DNA from 2 places in the Shewanella sp. 10N.7 genome. Region 1 is predicted to be linked to the other one. Evidence: predicted binding sites of a transcription regulator. Region 1 holds the regulator's gene; the other holds the start of a gene.
The links. The regulator LexA, encoded in region 1, represses DNA repair genes until DNA is damaged. The targets are predictions, from matches to a motif close to TACTGTATNNNNATACAGTA.
Positions count from the first base shown of each region.

Region 2: a site for LexA is predicted at 4,266-4,285, ahead of LMH66_RS12015 (YebG family protein). Genes of this name have one in related genera too.

Region 1 covers NZ_JAJGZS010000022.1:49,719-56,993, reverse strand. Annotated here, with positions in the region: gene plsB (glycerol-3-phosphate 1-O-acyltransferase PlsB) at 1-1,951, opposite strand, end outside; gene lexA (transcriptional repressor LexA) at 2,370-2,987, shown strand; gene LMH66_RS14435 (cell division inhibitor SulA) at 2,984-3,490, shown strand; gene coxB (cytochrome c oxidase subunit II) at 3,933-5,501, shown strand; gene ctaD (cytochrome c oxidase subunit I) at 5,511-7,133, shown strand; gene LMH66_RS14420 (cytochrome c oxidase assembly protein) at 7,135-7,275, shown strand, end outside.
Region 2 covers NZ_JAJGZS010000017.1:34,618-41,892, reverse strand. Annotated here, with positions in the region: gene LMH66_RS12030 (MlaD family protein) at 97-2,736, opposite strand; gene LMH66_RS12025 (paraquat-inducible protein A) at 2,723-3,376, opposite strand; gene LMH66_RS12020 (paraquat-inducible protein A) at 3,438-4,067, opposite strand; gene LMH66_RS12015 (YebG family protein) at 4,297-4,587, shown strand; gene LMH66_RS12010 (GAF domain-containing protein) at 4,608-5,066, shown strand; gene proQ (RNA chaperone ProQ) at 5,336-5,971, shown strand; gene prc (carboxy terminal-processing peptidase) at 5,994-7,275, shown strand, end outside.

The DNA.
Region 1 (7,275 bases):
ATGGGTAAAAGTCATTGACGATTTTATGAATATTTTCACGATTATGTTCTTCATATTGCACTAAGCAACTGGCAATTAATGAAGGCACTGCCATCAAGTGAATAATGTTATTGCGATAATAACTCATCGCAATCACCGCATGCTCTTCAATCGCAATAATCTCACCTAATTGATCACTAGTTGAAGTAAACTTTTTCAGCGATAAACATTGCTCAATCAACTCACTTGGCGTCCCTTCGGCAACCGAGGTATAGCCGGTGTACGGCACATCTTTCAATAACTTCAGGTATAAGCCTAACTGGCTTTCAAGCTCACTGCGCTCTAACGCATTTTGCTCTGCAGCCAACAGCACCATACTGGTTAACGTGACTGAACTCGCCGCCGCAGCACTGTTGATATTGGTCATCACTTTATTGGCAAGTGTGTTAACCGCAGGCGTTAACCAAGTCGGTTTTTGCTCAGGATCTTGAGCAATTTCTTCACGCCAGTCTGGCGCTTGTTGGTTCAAGAATTGTTGTACGTTAATGGGTTCGCCAAAATTGACATAACCTTGACCAAAATTACCTAATTTACGTAATGCACCAAATACCTGCCACACCGATTCTTTTTGCTTCTTCTTACCGCTTAACTCTTTATGGTAAGTCGACACTTCCATCACGTGATCGTAACCCAAATACACAGGCACCAATGTCACAGGACGCTCAATGCCACGCAAAACACTGTTCACAGTCATCGCTAGCATGCCCGTTTTTGGCGCTAGTAAACGACCTGTACGTGAGCGACCACCTTCAGTGAAGTACTCAACTGAATAACCTTTGGCAAATAATTGATCTAAATATTCTCTGAATACGGCGGTATATAATTTATTACCGTTAAAACTACGACGAATAAAGAACGCACCACCACGACGGAACATTGGCCCCGCAGGCCAAAAGTTCAAGTTAATTCCGGCAGCAATGTGCGGTGGTACCATGCCTTGATAATAAAGGATGTAAGACAGTAATAAGTAATCCATATGGCTACGATGACATGGCACATAGACAATTTCATGGCCGTCATGGTGTAGCTTTCTGACTTTTTCGGCACTTTTAATACTGATACCACTGTATAACTTGTTCCATAACCAAGTTAAAAAGCGCTCAGCAATGCGGATCAAGTTATCAGAATAATCAGCGGCAATTTCATCGAGGTACTCAATGGCTTTTTCGCGCGCTTTTTCTTCAGATATCTTTTTGTTCGCCGCTTCTTCTTGAATCGCTTTAGTAATAGATTCTGACTTAAGTAACGAGTTGAACATCGCCTGACGGTTTGGCAGTTGCGGTCCTGTCATCACTTTACGTTGACGTCTGAAATGGACTCGTGCAACGCGGATGAGTTTATGGGCAATACTGACATCCGTACCATGCTCATCAGCCATGTAACGTAATGACATTGCATTAGAGAATTGAATAAAGTTATGGCGACCTAAAAACAGGATCATTAACCACTTACGCAGCCAAGTCGGGTTTTCGCGTTCAAACACTGCAGCGGTCATGGTGTCATCTTCTTTACCAGGAATACGTCCCCAATAAAGACTAACAGGCACCAACTGAATATCTAACTCTTTATTCTTTTGATGTAATTCGAGTAGTTTGGTGAAATTGGCGACAAATTTTTCACCACTGTGACGCTTGCCAAACAGCGGCTTACGTCCTTCAACACAGACAATTCTTGGGGTATTTAAACCATCAACATCCAGTCTTTCATAAGGACTTGGTAAGCCAAACTTAGCCGACATTTCATGCAAAGCAGCAATGTCACTCAGCGACTCTGTCTTCATGACATAGACCACTGGCTTTTCTGGATCTAGATTTAAGTCAGCGAACGGATCTTCAGGCACAACAACACTGTGTACCATTAATTTCTGAATCCAACGCAACGATTTAGCAATGATAGAATCTGGTTTTAGCATGAGTATTCGCATTATCTACAACGATTTATTGCGCATAGGATACCAGAATCTAGATGGGATTCACTAACCTGCTTATCTGTATTTAACAATTGAGCGGCAATATGAAGGCCGTTAGCTGAAAATAATTAAGCAATTCCAACGCTGATTTATGCTGGACGAAATGCATCAACAGTACTGTATAAATATACTGTATCGACCTGAAACCTCTCTGTTAAGTACTAATATTAAAATTAGTACCAATAAAAATCACACATACCCTAAAACAATCAAGACATTGATTTATATAAACTAAAACCCAATACCACATAATAAAAACAACAATAAACCAGCAGATACCATAAATTTCATTGGTTAATACTTGCGCGACCAAAGATACTGTATATAATGACAGTCACTGTATAAAAAAACAGGAATCAATATGAGACCTTTAACGCCACGACAAGCTGAAATTCTAGAACTAATTAAATGTAATATTGCTGAGACAGGTATGCCACCGACTCGTGCAGAAATTGCCACTAGATTAGGCTTTAAAAGTGCTAACGCTGCCGAAGAACATTTAAAGGCGCTGGCGAAGAAAGGCTGTATCGAAATTATTCCTGGCACTTCACGCGGAATCCGCATGATTCAGGAAGAAGAGGAAGTTGAAGAAGGCCTCCCTCTTATCGGACAAGTTGCAGCAGGTGAACCTATTCTTGCGCTGGAACATGTTGAACAATACTTCCAAGTTGATCCTGAAATGTTCAAACCAAATGCTAATTTCTTACTACGAGTTCGTGGCGACAGTATGAAAGACATTGGCATTATTGAAGGTGACCTATTAGCTGTTCACAAAATGCAGCAAGCTAAAAATGGTCAAGTGGTCGTCGCTCGTGTAGATGATGACGTCACAGTTAAACGTTTTGAAAAGAAAGGCAACGTTGTTTATCTGCACGCAGAAAATGAACAATATTCGCCGATTAAAGTAGATTTAACATGCCAGAGCCTGACAATTGAAGGGCTTGCAGTTGGCGTTATCCGAAATGGAGGTTGGTTATGAACACATTATTAGGTAATGCACCACGTCATCCAGGCTTATGGGTCGATATGACATCAACAACTGCGCCAGTTAAACAAGGCATTGAAACTAAGCAAAGTGCCAACCAAGGCTTAACTGAGTTAACCCAGTTGTGCAGCCATTTGGCCATTTTAAGTCAGCAAGGTCGTTGGATTGTACTGATTAATCCTCCGCATATTGGCTATAAACAAATATTGGCTAACGCTAACGTTCGCATGGATCGTGTTTTACTTGTTCACACTAAAGATGAAGTAGAAACGCTTTGGGCGATGGAAAAAGCACTAACAAGTGGTACTTCCAGTGCCGTTATTACTTGGACTACACCACTAGATGCGCGTGATAATCGACGTATTCAATTGGTTGCTAAAAGCGCATTAGCACAAGGTGTCATCATTGAAGATGTAAATACTCACTTACATGATGAACATATGGGTGCCAATACTTCTGTAACACCAACAAGCTTAAATTTATCTGCTTTTCACTAAACAAATCTCTCTTTAAAAAGCCCTTCATTTATGTGAAGGGCTTTTTTTTGCGCCTTTTTTCAGCAAATTAGATGATAAAGTGATCTTGATCAATATTTAATCTCCAAGTAATGTAGTTAACAAGAGAGTAACAATTTGCTGTCACTCTTGAGTTTATAAAATGATAAAAAGCTACAAAACGCTGTAAAGATTGTGCTGGTACCATGCGGTATAGAAAGCCTTGAATAAAAAGCGTCAATTTAAGAATTGAAAAGTTCAGTATTAGGTACAAGTGTGGCCACCATAAACCAATAGAATAATCGAGTATTGATACTCGCAGCCACCGTGTACTTTGAAGTGATCAAACTTTTTCGGGAATAGAGAAGTTTGCATAGAGCAGAGTATTACTGTGTGACTTTTCCTTGTTGTTATTGCAAATCGCAATTGGCAGAGGAGTGGTCTTGTGAAGCGATTGTTGTATGGATTAATGGTGCTGCTATTTGCAGTACCGCTTGCGGCGGCTGATATGCCGCTTAACATGACGCAAGGCGTAACAGAAATCAGTGGCAAGGTTTATGACCTCCACATGATTATTCTATATATCTGTTGTGCTATAGGTGTTGTGGTCTTTGGGATCATGATTTACTCAATGATCTACCACAGAAAATCAAAAGGCGCAGTGCCGGCTGATTTTCATGACAGTACCAAGGTTGAAATAGCATGGACAATCGTGCCATTTATCATCCTTATTGGTATGGCAATTCCTGCCACTAAAACTCTGATTGCTATGGAAGATCCTAGCGATGCAGATTTAACCATTAAAGTGACTGGCTCTCAGTGGAAATGGCATTACAGCTATTTCAACGAAGATGTCGAGTTTTTTAGTTTACTCTCAACGCCAGCAGAGCAAATCCAAGGCTCTGCGGAAAAGACTGAAACTTACTTATTAGAAGTCGATAAACCTCTCGTATTACCTATTAATCGTAAAGTTCGATTCTTGATGACCAGTGATGATGTTATTCACTCATGGTGGGTACCTGCATTTGCGGTTAAAAAAGATGCCAACCCTGGCTTCATTAATGAAGCATGGACAAAAATCGATAAAATCGGCACCTACCGTGGCCAATGTGCTGAGTTGTGCGGTAAAGATCACGGCTTTATGCCAATCGTGGTTGAAGCCGTTTCCGAAGCTGATTATGAGCAATGGCTGCTTGACCAAAAGCAGCTAGCCGTAGATGCCAAAGCTGCAGCTGAAGCTTCACTTTCACAAACACTCACATATGACGAGTTAATGGCTCAAGGTGAGCAAGTCTATATGGGCGTTTGCGCCGCATGTCACCAACCAAACGGTGCAGGTCTTCCTGGTGTATTCCCATCTCTGATTGGTAGTCCACTGATTAAAGGCCCGGTAAGTCATCATGTTGATATCGTGGTTAATGGTAAAGCAGGCACTGCAATGCAAGCATTTGCTAAACAGCTTACTGCTACAGAAATCGCAGCTGTTGTAACTTACGAGCGAAATGCTTGGGGTAATAACTCAGGTGATGTTGTACAAGCAGCTGATATTAATGGCGGCGGTTCAACAACTGAATCTGGCCCTGCAAGTGACATTGCAACGCCTGTGACCTTACCAGCGACCGCTGACCAAGTAGAACAAGCTGCAACTGAAGCTGTGACCGAAGTGATAGAAGAAGCAAAAGCAGAAGTCGTACTTGATGATTTAACCATGGAAGAACTGATGACCATGGGTGAGCAAGTCTATATGACCAATTGCGCCGCATGTCACCAAGCCGCTGGCACAGGTTTACCTGGTGCTTTCCCTTCATTAATCGGCAGCCCAGCGATTACAGGGCCTGTTGACGGCCATATTGAAGTTGTCGTCAATGGCAAAGCTGGTACAGCAATGCAGGCATTTGGCTCTCTACTCACACCGCAACAACTCGCAGCAGTTATTACCTATGAGCGAAACGCTTGGGGTAATGATTCTGGAGATGCTGTACAGGCTTCTGACGTTGATGGTCATGGAAAGTAAGGGATTAAAATGAGCACTATTACACAAGATACAACCGAAGCTCATGATGGTCAGTCTCACGATGACCATGGCCATGATGATCACCATCATGGCGCGCCGAAAGGCATCATGCGCTGGATTTTAACCACTAACCATAAAGACATTGGCTCATTATATTTATGGTTTAGTTTCATCATGTTTCTCACTGGCGGTGCAATGGCGATGGTTATCCGCGCCGAACTGTTCCAGCCAGGATTGCAATTAGTTGATCCAAACTTTTTCAACCAAATGACCACAGTTCACGGGCTGATCATGGTCTTTGGTGCCGTTATGCCAGCCTTTACCGGCCTAGCTAACTGGCTTATTCCAATGATGATTGGTGCGCCAGATATGGCACTACCTCGGATGAATAACTGGAGTTTTTGGATTCTGCCATTCGCGTTTGCCATTCTGTTAAGTTCGCTATTTATGGAAGGCGGTGGGCCTAACTTTGGTTGGACCTTCTACGCACCACTATCAACGACCTACAGTCCTGATACCACGGCATTATTCGTCTTCTCAGTACACATTATGGGAATAAGCTCCATCATGGGCGCGATTAACGTGGTCGTGACTATTGTGAATATGCGCGCACCAGGTATGACATGGATGAAGTTGCCATTGTTTGTATGGACTTGGTTGATTACTGCATTCTTATTGATAGCGGTGATGCCCGTACTCGCAGGTGCTGTCACCATGGTATTAACCGATAAATACTTCGGTACTAGCTTCTTCGATGCTGCAGGTGGTGGCGATCCTGTGATGTTCCAGCATATTTTCTGGTTCTTCGGTCACCCTGAAGTTTACATTATGATTTTACCCTCCTTCGGTATTATCTCGGCAATTGTGCCTACCTTTAGCCGTAAAAAGCTCTTTGGTTATTCCTCCATGGTTTACGCCACCTCAAGTATTGCGATTCTGTCGTTCTTGGTATGGGCGCATCACATGTTTACTACGGGTATGCCAGTATTCGCCGAGCTATTTTTCATGTACTGCACCATGTTGATTGCGGTGCCCACTGGGGTAAAAGTGTTTAACTGGGTCGCGACGATGTGGCGTGGTTCTATTACCTTTGAAACGCCGATGTTATTCGCTGTCGCCTTTATCATCTTGTTCACTATTGGTGGGTTCTCGGGTCTGATGCTGGCAATTACGCCTGCGGATTTCCAATACCATGATACTTACTTTGTGGTTGCTCACTTCCACTACGTGTTAGTGACGGGTGCTGTGTACTCCATCATGGCCGCCGCCTATTACTGGCTACCTAAATGGACAGGACACATGTATAGCGAAACCTTAGGTCGCTGGCATTTCTGGTGTAGTACGATTTCAGTCAACGTGTTGTTTTTCCCAATGCATTTCTTAGGACTTGCGGGTATGCCTCGCCGTATTCCTGATTATGCAATTCAATTTGCTGATGTTAACCAAATCGTCTCTATTGGCGGGTTTGCATTTGGTTTATCGCAACTTATCTTCCTAGCCGTAGTGATTAAGTGTATTAGAGGCGGCGAGAAAGCAGCAGATAAACCTTGGGAAGGCGCTGAAGGTCTAGAATGGACCATCGCAAGTCCAGCACCTTATCACTCATTCACCACACCTCCAGAGGTAAAGTGATATGAGCCAGCCAACAAAATCAAACCGTAAATTACTAATAGGTCTCGTACTGGGCTCTATTGGTATGTTCGGCTTTGGTTTTGCACTGGTACCGCTTTATGACGTGCTTTGTGACACCTTGGGAATTAACGGAAAACCCCAA
Region 2 (7,275 bases), on a different contig from region 1:
AGAAGTCATAAGGGTAGAGTAATCATATCTGCTGACTCATATTACATTTGCTCAATAAAAAGTCGGCATATGCCGACTTTTTTTGGATTGAACATTTTATGGCTTTACCTGTTCAGGCTGCCATCTGCGCCATTCTTCTTTCATCTTGTTGTAAAGATCAAAACGGCTATTATCTGATAGTTTATTCTGCTCTGAAGTCACATCCTCAGTAACAACTGATATACCACCTGACAGTAATGTTTCTAGTGAACCCGTTTCAATTTGCGCACCAGAGAAAATACCCACTTCTAATTTAATACCAGAAGCATCCCAAAAACGACTGCTTTGGTTTACTAGGTGGGTGTATTGCTTTTCAATGTGTGAATACATTAAGACTTTGTTGCCGTTATCCGACAATGTATAACCATCAACTTGACCGATTGAAATACCTCTAAAGAATATTGGCGTGCCCACTTTTATCGAACCCAGTTGGCTATCTTCAAGTATGAGCGTTAAAGCATCATCTTCAATGTCAGCATCATAACGAGCTGATAAATGAGCTTCAAAAGTATCTATAGCATCGCTGACTTTACCGGGTATCACACCGATATATGGACCCGTTATCAAGGTTTCAGGCGCTTTAATGCCTGCTAATGAAATTTGCGCATCGACAATAAAGTATTCTGTATCAGCTTTAGTGAAGTGACTTGCATACTCTCCATATAAATAAGCGCTTGCCGTTAATGTATCAAGATTTTGGTTAAGCTTTACTTGCTGAACGACACCAATCTGATGCCCTTGATATCGAATCGCGGCTTTAGCTGCTACTTTTGCTTCAGCAGGTAAAACTAACGTAATCGTTTTCGCTTGCTTCAAGGCTAGTTCTTTTGAATCGTATAATCTTTGTTGATTTCCGATAAGCTCATCACTTAACAGCCCTAAACTTAAACTGCCTTTTAGCGCACCCTCAAGTGGCGCCACATTCACTTCAACACCGGATAAACTCGCATTAATACTGGCAGCATCATTACGCCAGAAGACACTATTATCTCGTATTAGCTGACTAAATTTATTTTGAATTGCGACGCTAATAGAAAACTGGTCTGTTTTATTATTCCAATTAACTTCAGTTACTTTACCGATTTGCATTTTTTTATAATAAATCGGTGAGCCGTCTGAAAGGCCTGCGCCATCGATACTGTCTAGGGTTAGCGTGGTGACACTATTTTTACTTAATGTCGCAGTAGCATGATCTGTTGAACGGTAAAGTGCAAATTGGCTATTTGCTCTTACTAACGCTTTGGTTTTGCCTCTGACTAATGAAACTGCACCGGCTATAACAGTGTTTAAGTCACGGGTGGTCACACTAACACCATCGAGTGAAGCATCTATGGTTAATGCTGATTCAGACACAAAATGACTATCGGTAGTGATAAGACCTTTATATTCTGGCAGGATCTCTAATTGGTACTCAACGCCACTAAAATCTTTAGTAAAGGTCACTCGAGTGATCTCACCAATTGGCATTTGTTTGTATCGAACTTCAGCTCCTGCAGTGAGACCACTATGCTCATCAGAGCTGAGCTGGATCTTGAGTTTACTGTCATTCAATAAGTCTGGTGATTGCTCAAGTAATGTAAATTTCTCAGGTAATGTTTCGTCAGATACACCAGGAAGTACATTAACGACGCTACCTGTCAGTAAGCGACTAACATGCTTAACTCCATCCATTGAAATATCAGCACCCGCTACCCAAAACTGACTATCAGCATTTAAAAGGTGTTGATATTCAATATCAAACTTAGCTGAAAACTTAACGCCATTTTCAGTCAGTTGAGTTTGATGAACCTTACCGACTTCAATACCGCGATATACCAATGCAGAGCCTTGGTTAATCTCATCGGCATTATCTGCTGTTAATACAAACTCAACCCCTTTTACAGCGCTTTCTTCATCTGGATATAAAACGTAATTATCGCCGGTGATTGCTTTGTCCGCTTTAGTATCAGAGTTAAAACTAATCCCGCCAGCGAGCAATGACGCTAAACTTTCAGTATTTACTTTTATACCAGAAAGTGAGGCATCAATTTTAAGTCCTGACACATTCCAAAATTGCGAATTCTGATTAACAAGGTGAGCATACTGCTGCTCAATAAACGTGCTAATGATAATAGTGTCACTGTCTATCAAACGATAATTAACGACTTTACCGACAGGTACTTGGCGGTAAAACACTAAAGAGCCTACATCTAATGAACCTAAAGTTGGGGTCGTTAGCTTAACAACGATACCTTCTTCTTCATTGGGGATCATTGACGGGGCTTCAGTGGATGCAATGAACTCAGATGTTGAACTACCATCACCCGGTTCAATCGCAATATAATTTCCTGAAAATAGGGTATCTAGCCCTTCAATTCCCGTAATACTGGCTTTTGGCGTAACCAGCCAAAAAAGGGTGTTCTTATTTAGGAAAGGATCAGAGCGATAATCCATCACAATTTTGACATTTACCCCTGATAAGTCCTTATCAAGGCTGATGTCAGTGACTTTACCAACAGTTAATCCTTGGTATTTTACTAAGGTTTTACCAACATCAATACCAATGGCACTGGGGAAATGAACTTGTATTTCAATTCCTGACTCTTTGATACTTTTCACTCCAAGCCAAGCTCCCAGTACGAGAGCCACAATTGGCAGTAACCAAATTGGAGAGAAGAGTTTCTTTTTAACGACTTTTGGTGATTCAATTCGTGTCATTGTTTTTTTCCAAGCGATCCCAAAGTAAACGTGTATCAAGTACCTTTGCAGCTAACTGGGTCAATAAAATGACCAGCGCGAAGGCTGTTGCTGCAGGTGCAGGTTTTGCATCAAGAAGTTGTCCCATATTCACTACTGCCACTGTTAAAGCAATAACGAATAAATCAAGCATAGACCATCGACCAATCCACTCAATGATATGAAACCCCACCATGAGCTTCTTTTTTGAAACGGGCAGATTAAAACTGATTGCTGACAAATATATCGCCAAGCCTACAATCTTTAACCATGGCACTAAAATACTGGCGGTAAAGACGATAATCGCGATTGGGATCATGTCTGAATGAACCAAATGTACAATGCCTGTAAAAATAGTGTCGTAGGTCACTTTACCTTGGTTAGTTAGCATTGTGATTGGGTAAATATTAGCGGGTATTAATAATATGGCGGCGGTAATTAGTAATGCCCAGCTTTGCTGTAGGCTTTGATAATTGCGCGGCTGAATTTTAGAATGGCAACGGCTACAACGCCCTTGGTCGATAGGGTTAATATTGCGACATGTACCGCAAAGCGTCATGCCAATATCTTTACCTTGTTGGCCAAGATTGGATTTATTAGTGGCGTTATCTTCTTGCAACATCTTTGTCTCAGTACTTGTAGACTCAGTACACGTTGACGCTTGAGTCGTTGAGTGTGAAGTATTATTCGTCATGAACCATTCTCCACATATGTTCTAAGTTATATTCTCGCTGTAAGAACAGGATAACCAAAAATAACATCCCAAAACAAAAAGTGCCCATGCCTAAATAGATATCTGAAAAGTCAGATAAATTGAATGCTGCGACTAAAAAAGAAATGACATAGATTTCTAACATTGTTAATTGAGAAAGTACGCCATGGTTTTTCAGCAATTTACGATATGTCTGTTGCCAAAAAGCTGAATGAAGTCGGCGCTTTACAATGATAATTTGCAGCAATATCGACAATATAAGTAACCCTGGAGCGACGACCGCTGCAGCGATAACGGCGACAGCAACAATCCAGTAACCCTGAACCCAAACAGCAAATGCACTTTCATAAACTGTGGTTGCTCGAATACTGCCTAAAAAATGTATTTCAAGCACGGGAAGAAAATTAGCAGGGATATAAAACAGAATGGCTGCAATACATAGGGCAAGCATGCCATTTAAAGAGCAATATGGCACATCATACAGTGCCGTATGACAACGTGGACATAGTGCACGAACATTAGAGGGCAAAGCACGGCGCTGCACAGCTAAATCACAAGAGCGGCACAATATAATAGTGTCTTGATCTAAATTTTTGGGCATATAAAAGCTAAAACCATCCATTTAGTAAATATGAGCAGCGAAACAATGATCCAAGTTGAGACATATTATAGCCACTTATTGCGACTAATTATGACCACTATCTGAGTTTATTCATCATGATTCGAGTTACAATGAAATGAGATAATACCAGAATAATCAGAATACTTGCATCAGAAGTTAGTTCTATGACACTCTATGCACTGTATATAAAAACAGTAAGAGGTTAATCATGGCGGTAATTACAAAGTTTGTCGTGGTCAGAGAAGGGGTGGAAAAGATGACGTTCACATCTAAAAAAGAAGCCGATGCCTATGACAAAATGCTCGATATTGCGGATAACTTAGTTCCTTTTATTACTAGCGCTGAGTTAAAAATTGACGAAAATAGTGTAGAGAAACTTGCTTTTTATCTTGCATCTAATAAAGATGAACTCGCAAATCTACTCAAAGGCGTCGTAAAAGCTAAGCCTGCAGCTAAACCTGCAGCCAAAAAAGCACCCAAAAAAGCGGCAGCAGAATAAAAGAATAGTTAGGAAGTAAAATGAAAGCTGAAATGTATGACACCTTGAACAGACAAGTGTTGGCCTTAATGGAAGGCGAAGACGACTTAATTGCTGGTATGGCAAATTTCTCAGCCTTATTAAATGACAATTTGGATGATATCAATTGGGTTGGCTTTTATATTAAGCGCAACGACCAATTAGTGTTAGGACCATTTCAAGGAAAAGTTGCTTGTACACGCATTGTGATTGGCAAAGGTGTATGTGGCACAGCTGCAGCCTTAGATGAAACTCAACTTGTTGAAGATGTCCACCAATTTGAAGGTCATATTGCTTGCGATGCAGCCAGTAATTCGGAAATTGTAGTGCCAGTTCATGACGGGGAAAATGTCATAGCAGTGTTAGATATTGATAGTCCTTCTTTGAATCGTTTTGATAAAGATGATCAAAAAGGCTTAGAAATCTTAGTTAAAAGCTTCGAATCTTGCTTATTTGCTTAATTTGCGAACAAATAAGCTAAATTGCAGGTCGCAATCGCTGACATGGGCTTTATAATACTGAGCTGCACGCATTACTATGTTTAAAATTTATTTACTGTAAATATGCAGGCAAGTAAGTTAATTTGTTAGGGCATGTTTCAATTGCTTTAGCAATCATGTAGGAAATGCTAATTTGAACGTTAAGCAAGACTCTGTTTAACGAAAGATAAACGACTGTAACTAGCTAAGATAGTTATAAACCAGTCCCCTTATATAACGTGGAAGTAAAAATGGAATCAACAGACAAGTTGACCGACACCAACGCAGTTTTAGCGTATTTATATGAAACATTTCCTTTATGCTTTATTGCAGAAGGTGAAACTAAGCCATTAAAAATTGGGTTGTTTCAAGATTTAGCTGAAAGGTTGGCTGATGATTCTAAAGTAAGTAAGACACAATTGCGTGTTGCACTTAGACGTTATACAAGTAGCTGGCGCTACCTTAAAGGTGTTAAAACCGGCGTTCAACGTATTGATCTTGACGGACAAGACTGTGGCGAACTTGAGCAAGAGCATATCGATCATGCTCAGCAGACTTTAAAAGAAGGTCAAGAAAAAGCCAAGGCTAAGCGTCAAGCACAAGCTGCTAAAGCAAATCCTAAGAAGCCAGCTAAAAAAGCACCTTCTTCAAAAGCAGCTCCTGTTAAGAAAGACCGCCCAGCTAAGCCTAAAAAGCCTGCTGCACCAAAAGTTAATTATGTCCCTGCAAAATTTGACGAGCTTAAACAAAAACAACGTGTTAGTGTCAAGTTAGGACAAAATCCTGTCGCTGGCGTTATCACTGATATCAAGAAAGAAGATGTCCATGTACAGCTTGATTCTGGTTTAGTCGTTAAAGTACGTGCAGAGCATATTTTATTATCGTGATCATTTAAGGAGTAACTTGTTGATGCGAAAACTCACTTTGGCTGCGTCGATTGCCACTTTATTTGTCGGTTTTTCGGCTTGGGCAATTTCACCAACTATTCAAATCAACGAGTTACCTAAACTTGAGCAAGAGCCTCAACACAAGGTTGCGAGTAAGAGGGTAACGAATTTATTCACACGCTCTCATTACCATCGCTTTGAACTTGATGATGCTTTTTCTGAGTTGATTTACGATCGTTATCTACAACAGCTAGATTTCAGACGTAATGTGCTTACACAAGCAGATGTTGATAGCTTTAAACAATATCAACATTTGTTTGACGATATGGTCAAAACAGGCAATATCGAACCTGCTTTCAATATGTTCTCTTTATTGCAACAACGTCGCTATGAACGTTTTGCTTACGCACTGACTTTATTAGACAAAGAATTCGACTTCACAGAAGCGGGTGATGCCTATGAGTTTGACCGCGAAGAAGCTACATGGCCAAAAGATGAAGCAGAATTAAATGAACTTTGGCGCCAACGTGTCAAATACGATGCATTAAATTTAAAACTTGCTGATAAAGACTGGGAAGAAACAGTCGAAATTCTTGGCAAGCGTTACAACAATGCCATCAAACGTTTAAGTCAAACACATAGTGAAGATGTGTTCCAAGGTGTTATGAATGCCTTTGCACGCACTGTTGAACCTCATACAAGTTATCTCTCTCCACGTAATGCTGAACGTTTCCAAATGGAAATGAACCTAAGCCTTGAAGGTATTGGTGCAGTGTTGCAAATGGATGATGATTACACGGTAATTAAAAGCTTAGTTGCTGGTGGTCCTGCCGCGAGCAGTGAAAAACTATCTCCAGAAGACAAAATTATTGGTGTCGGTCAAAAAGACGAAGAGATAGTCGATGTCATCGGGTGGCGATTAGATGATGTTGTTGAATTAATTAAAGGCCCTAAAGGCAGTGAAGTTAATCTTCAAATTTTGCCTAACAAAGGTGGCGCAAACGCGAAAGCATTTGAAGTGACGATTGTTCGTGACAAAATTCGCTTAGAAGATCGCGCTGCAACCTCTAAAGTTGTTGAGCCTACTGAAGGCGAATACGCTAACCGTAAAGTCGGTGTTATTCAAATTCCGGGTTTTTACATGAACTTATCCGTTGATGTAGAAAAAGAAATTGTTAAATTAAAAGAAGATAACGTTGAAGGTATTATCATTGATTTACGTGGTAATGGCGGCGGTGCATTAACCGAAGCGACATTACTGACTGGTTTATTCATTGATATGGGACCAGTGGTTCAAATCCGTG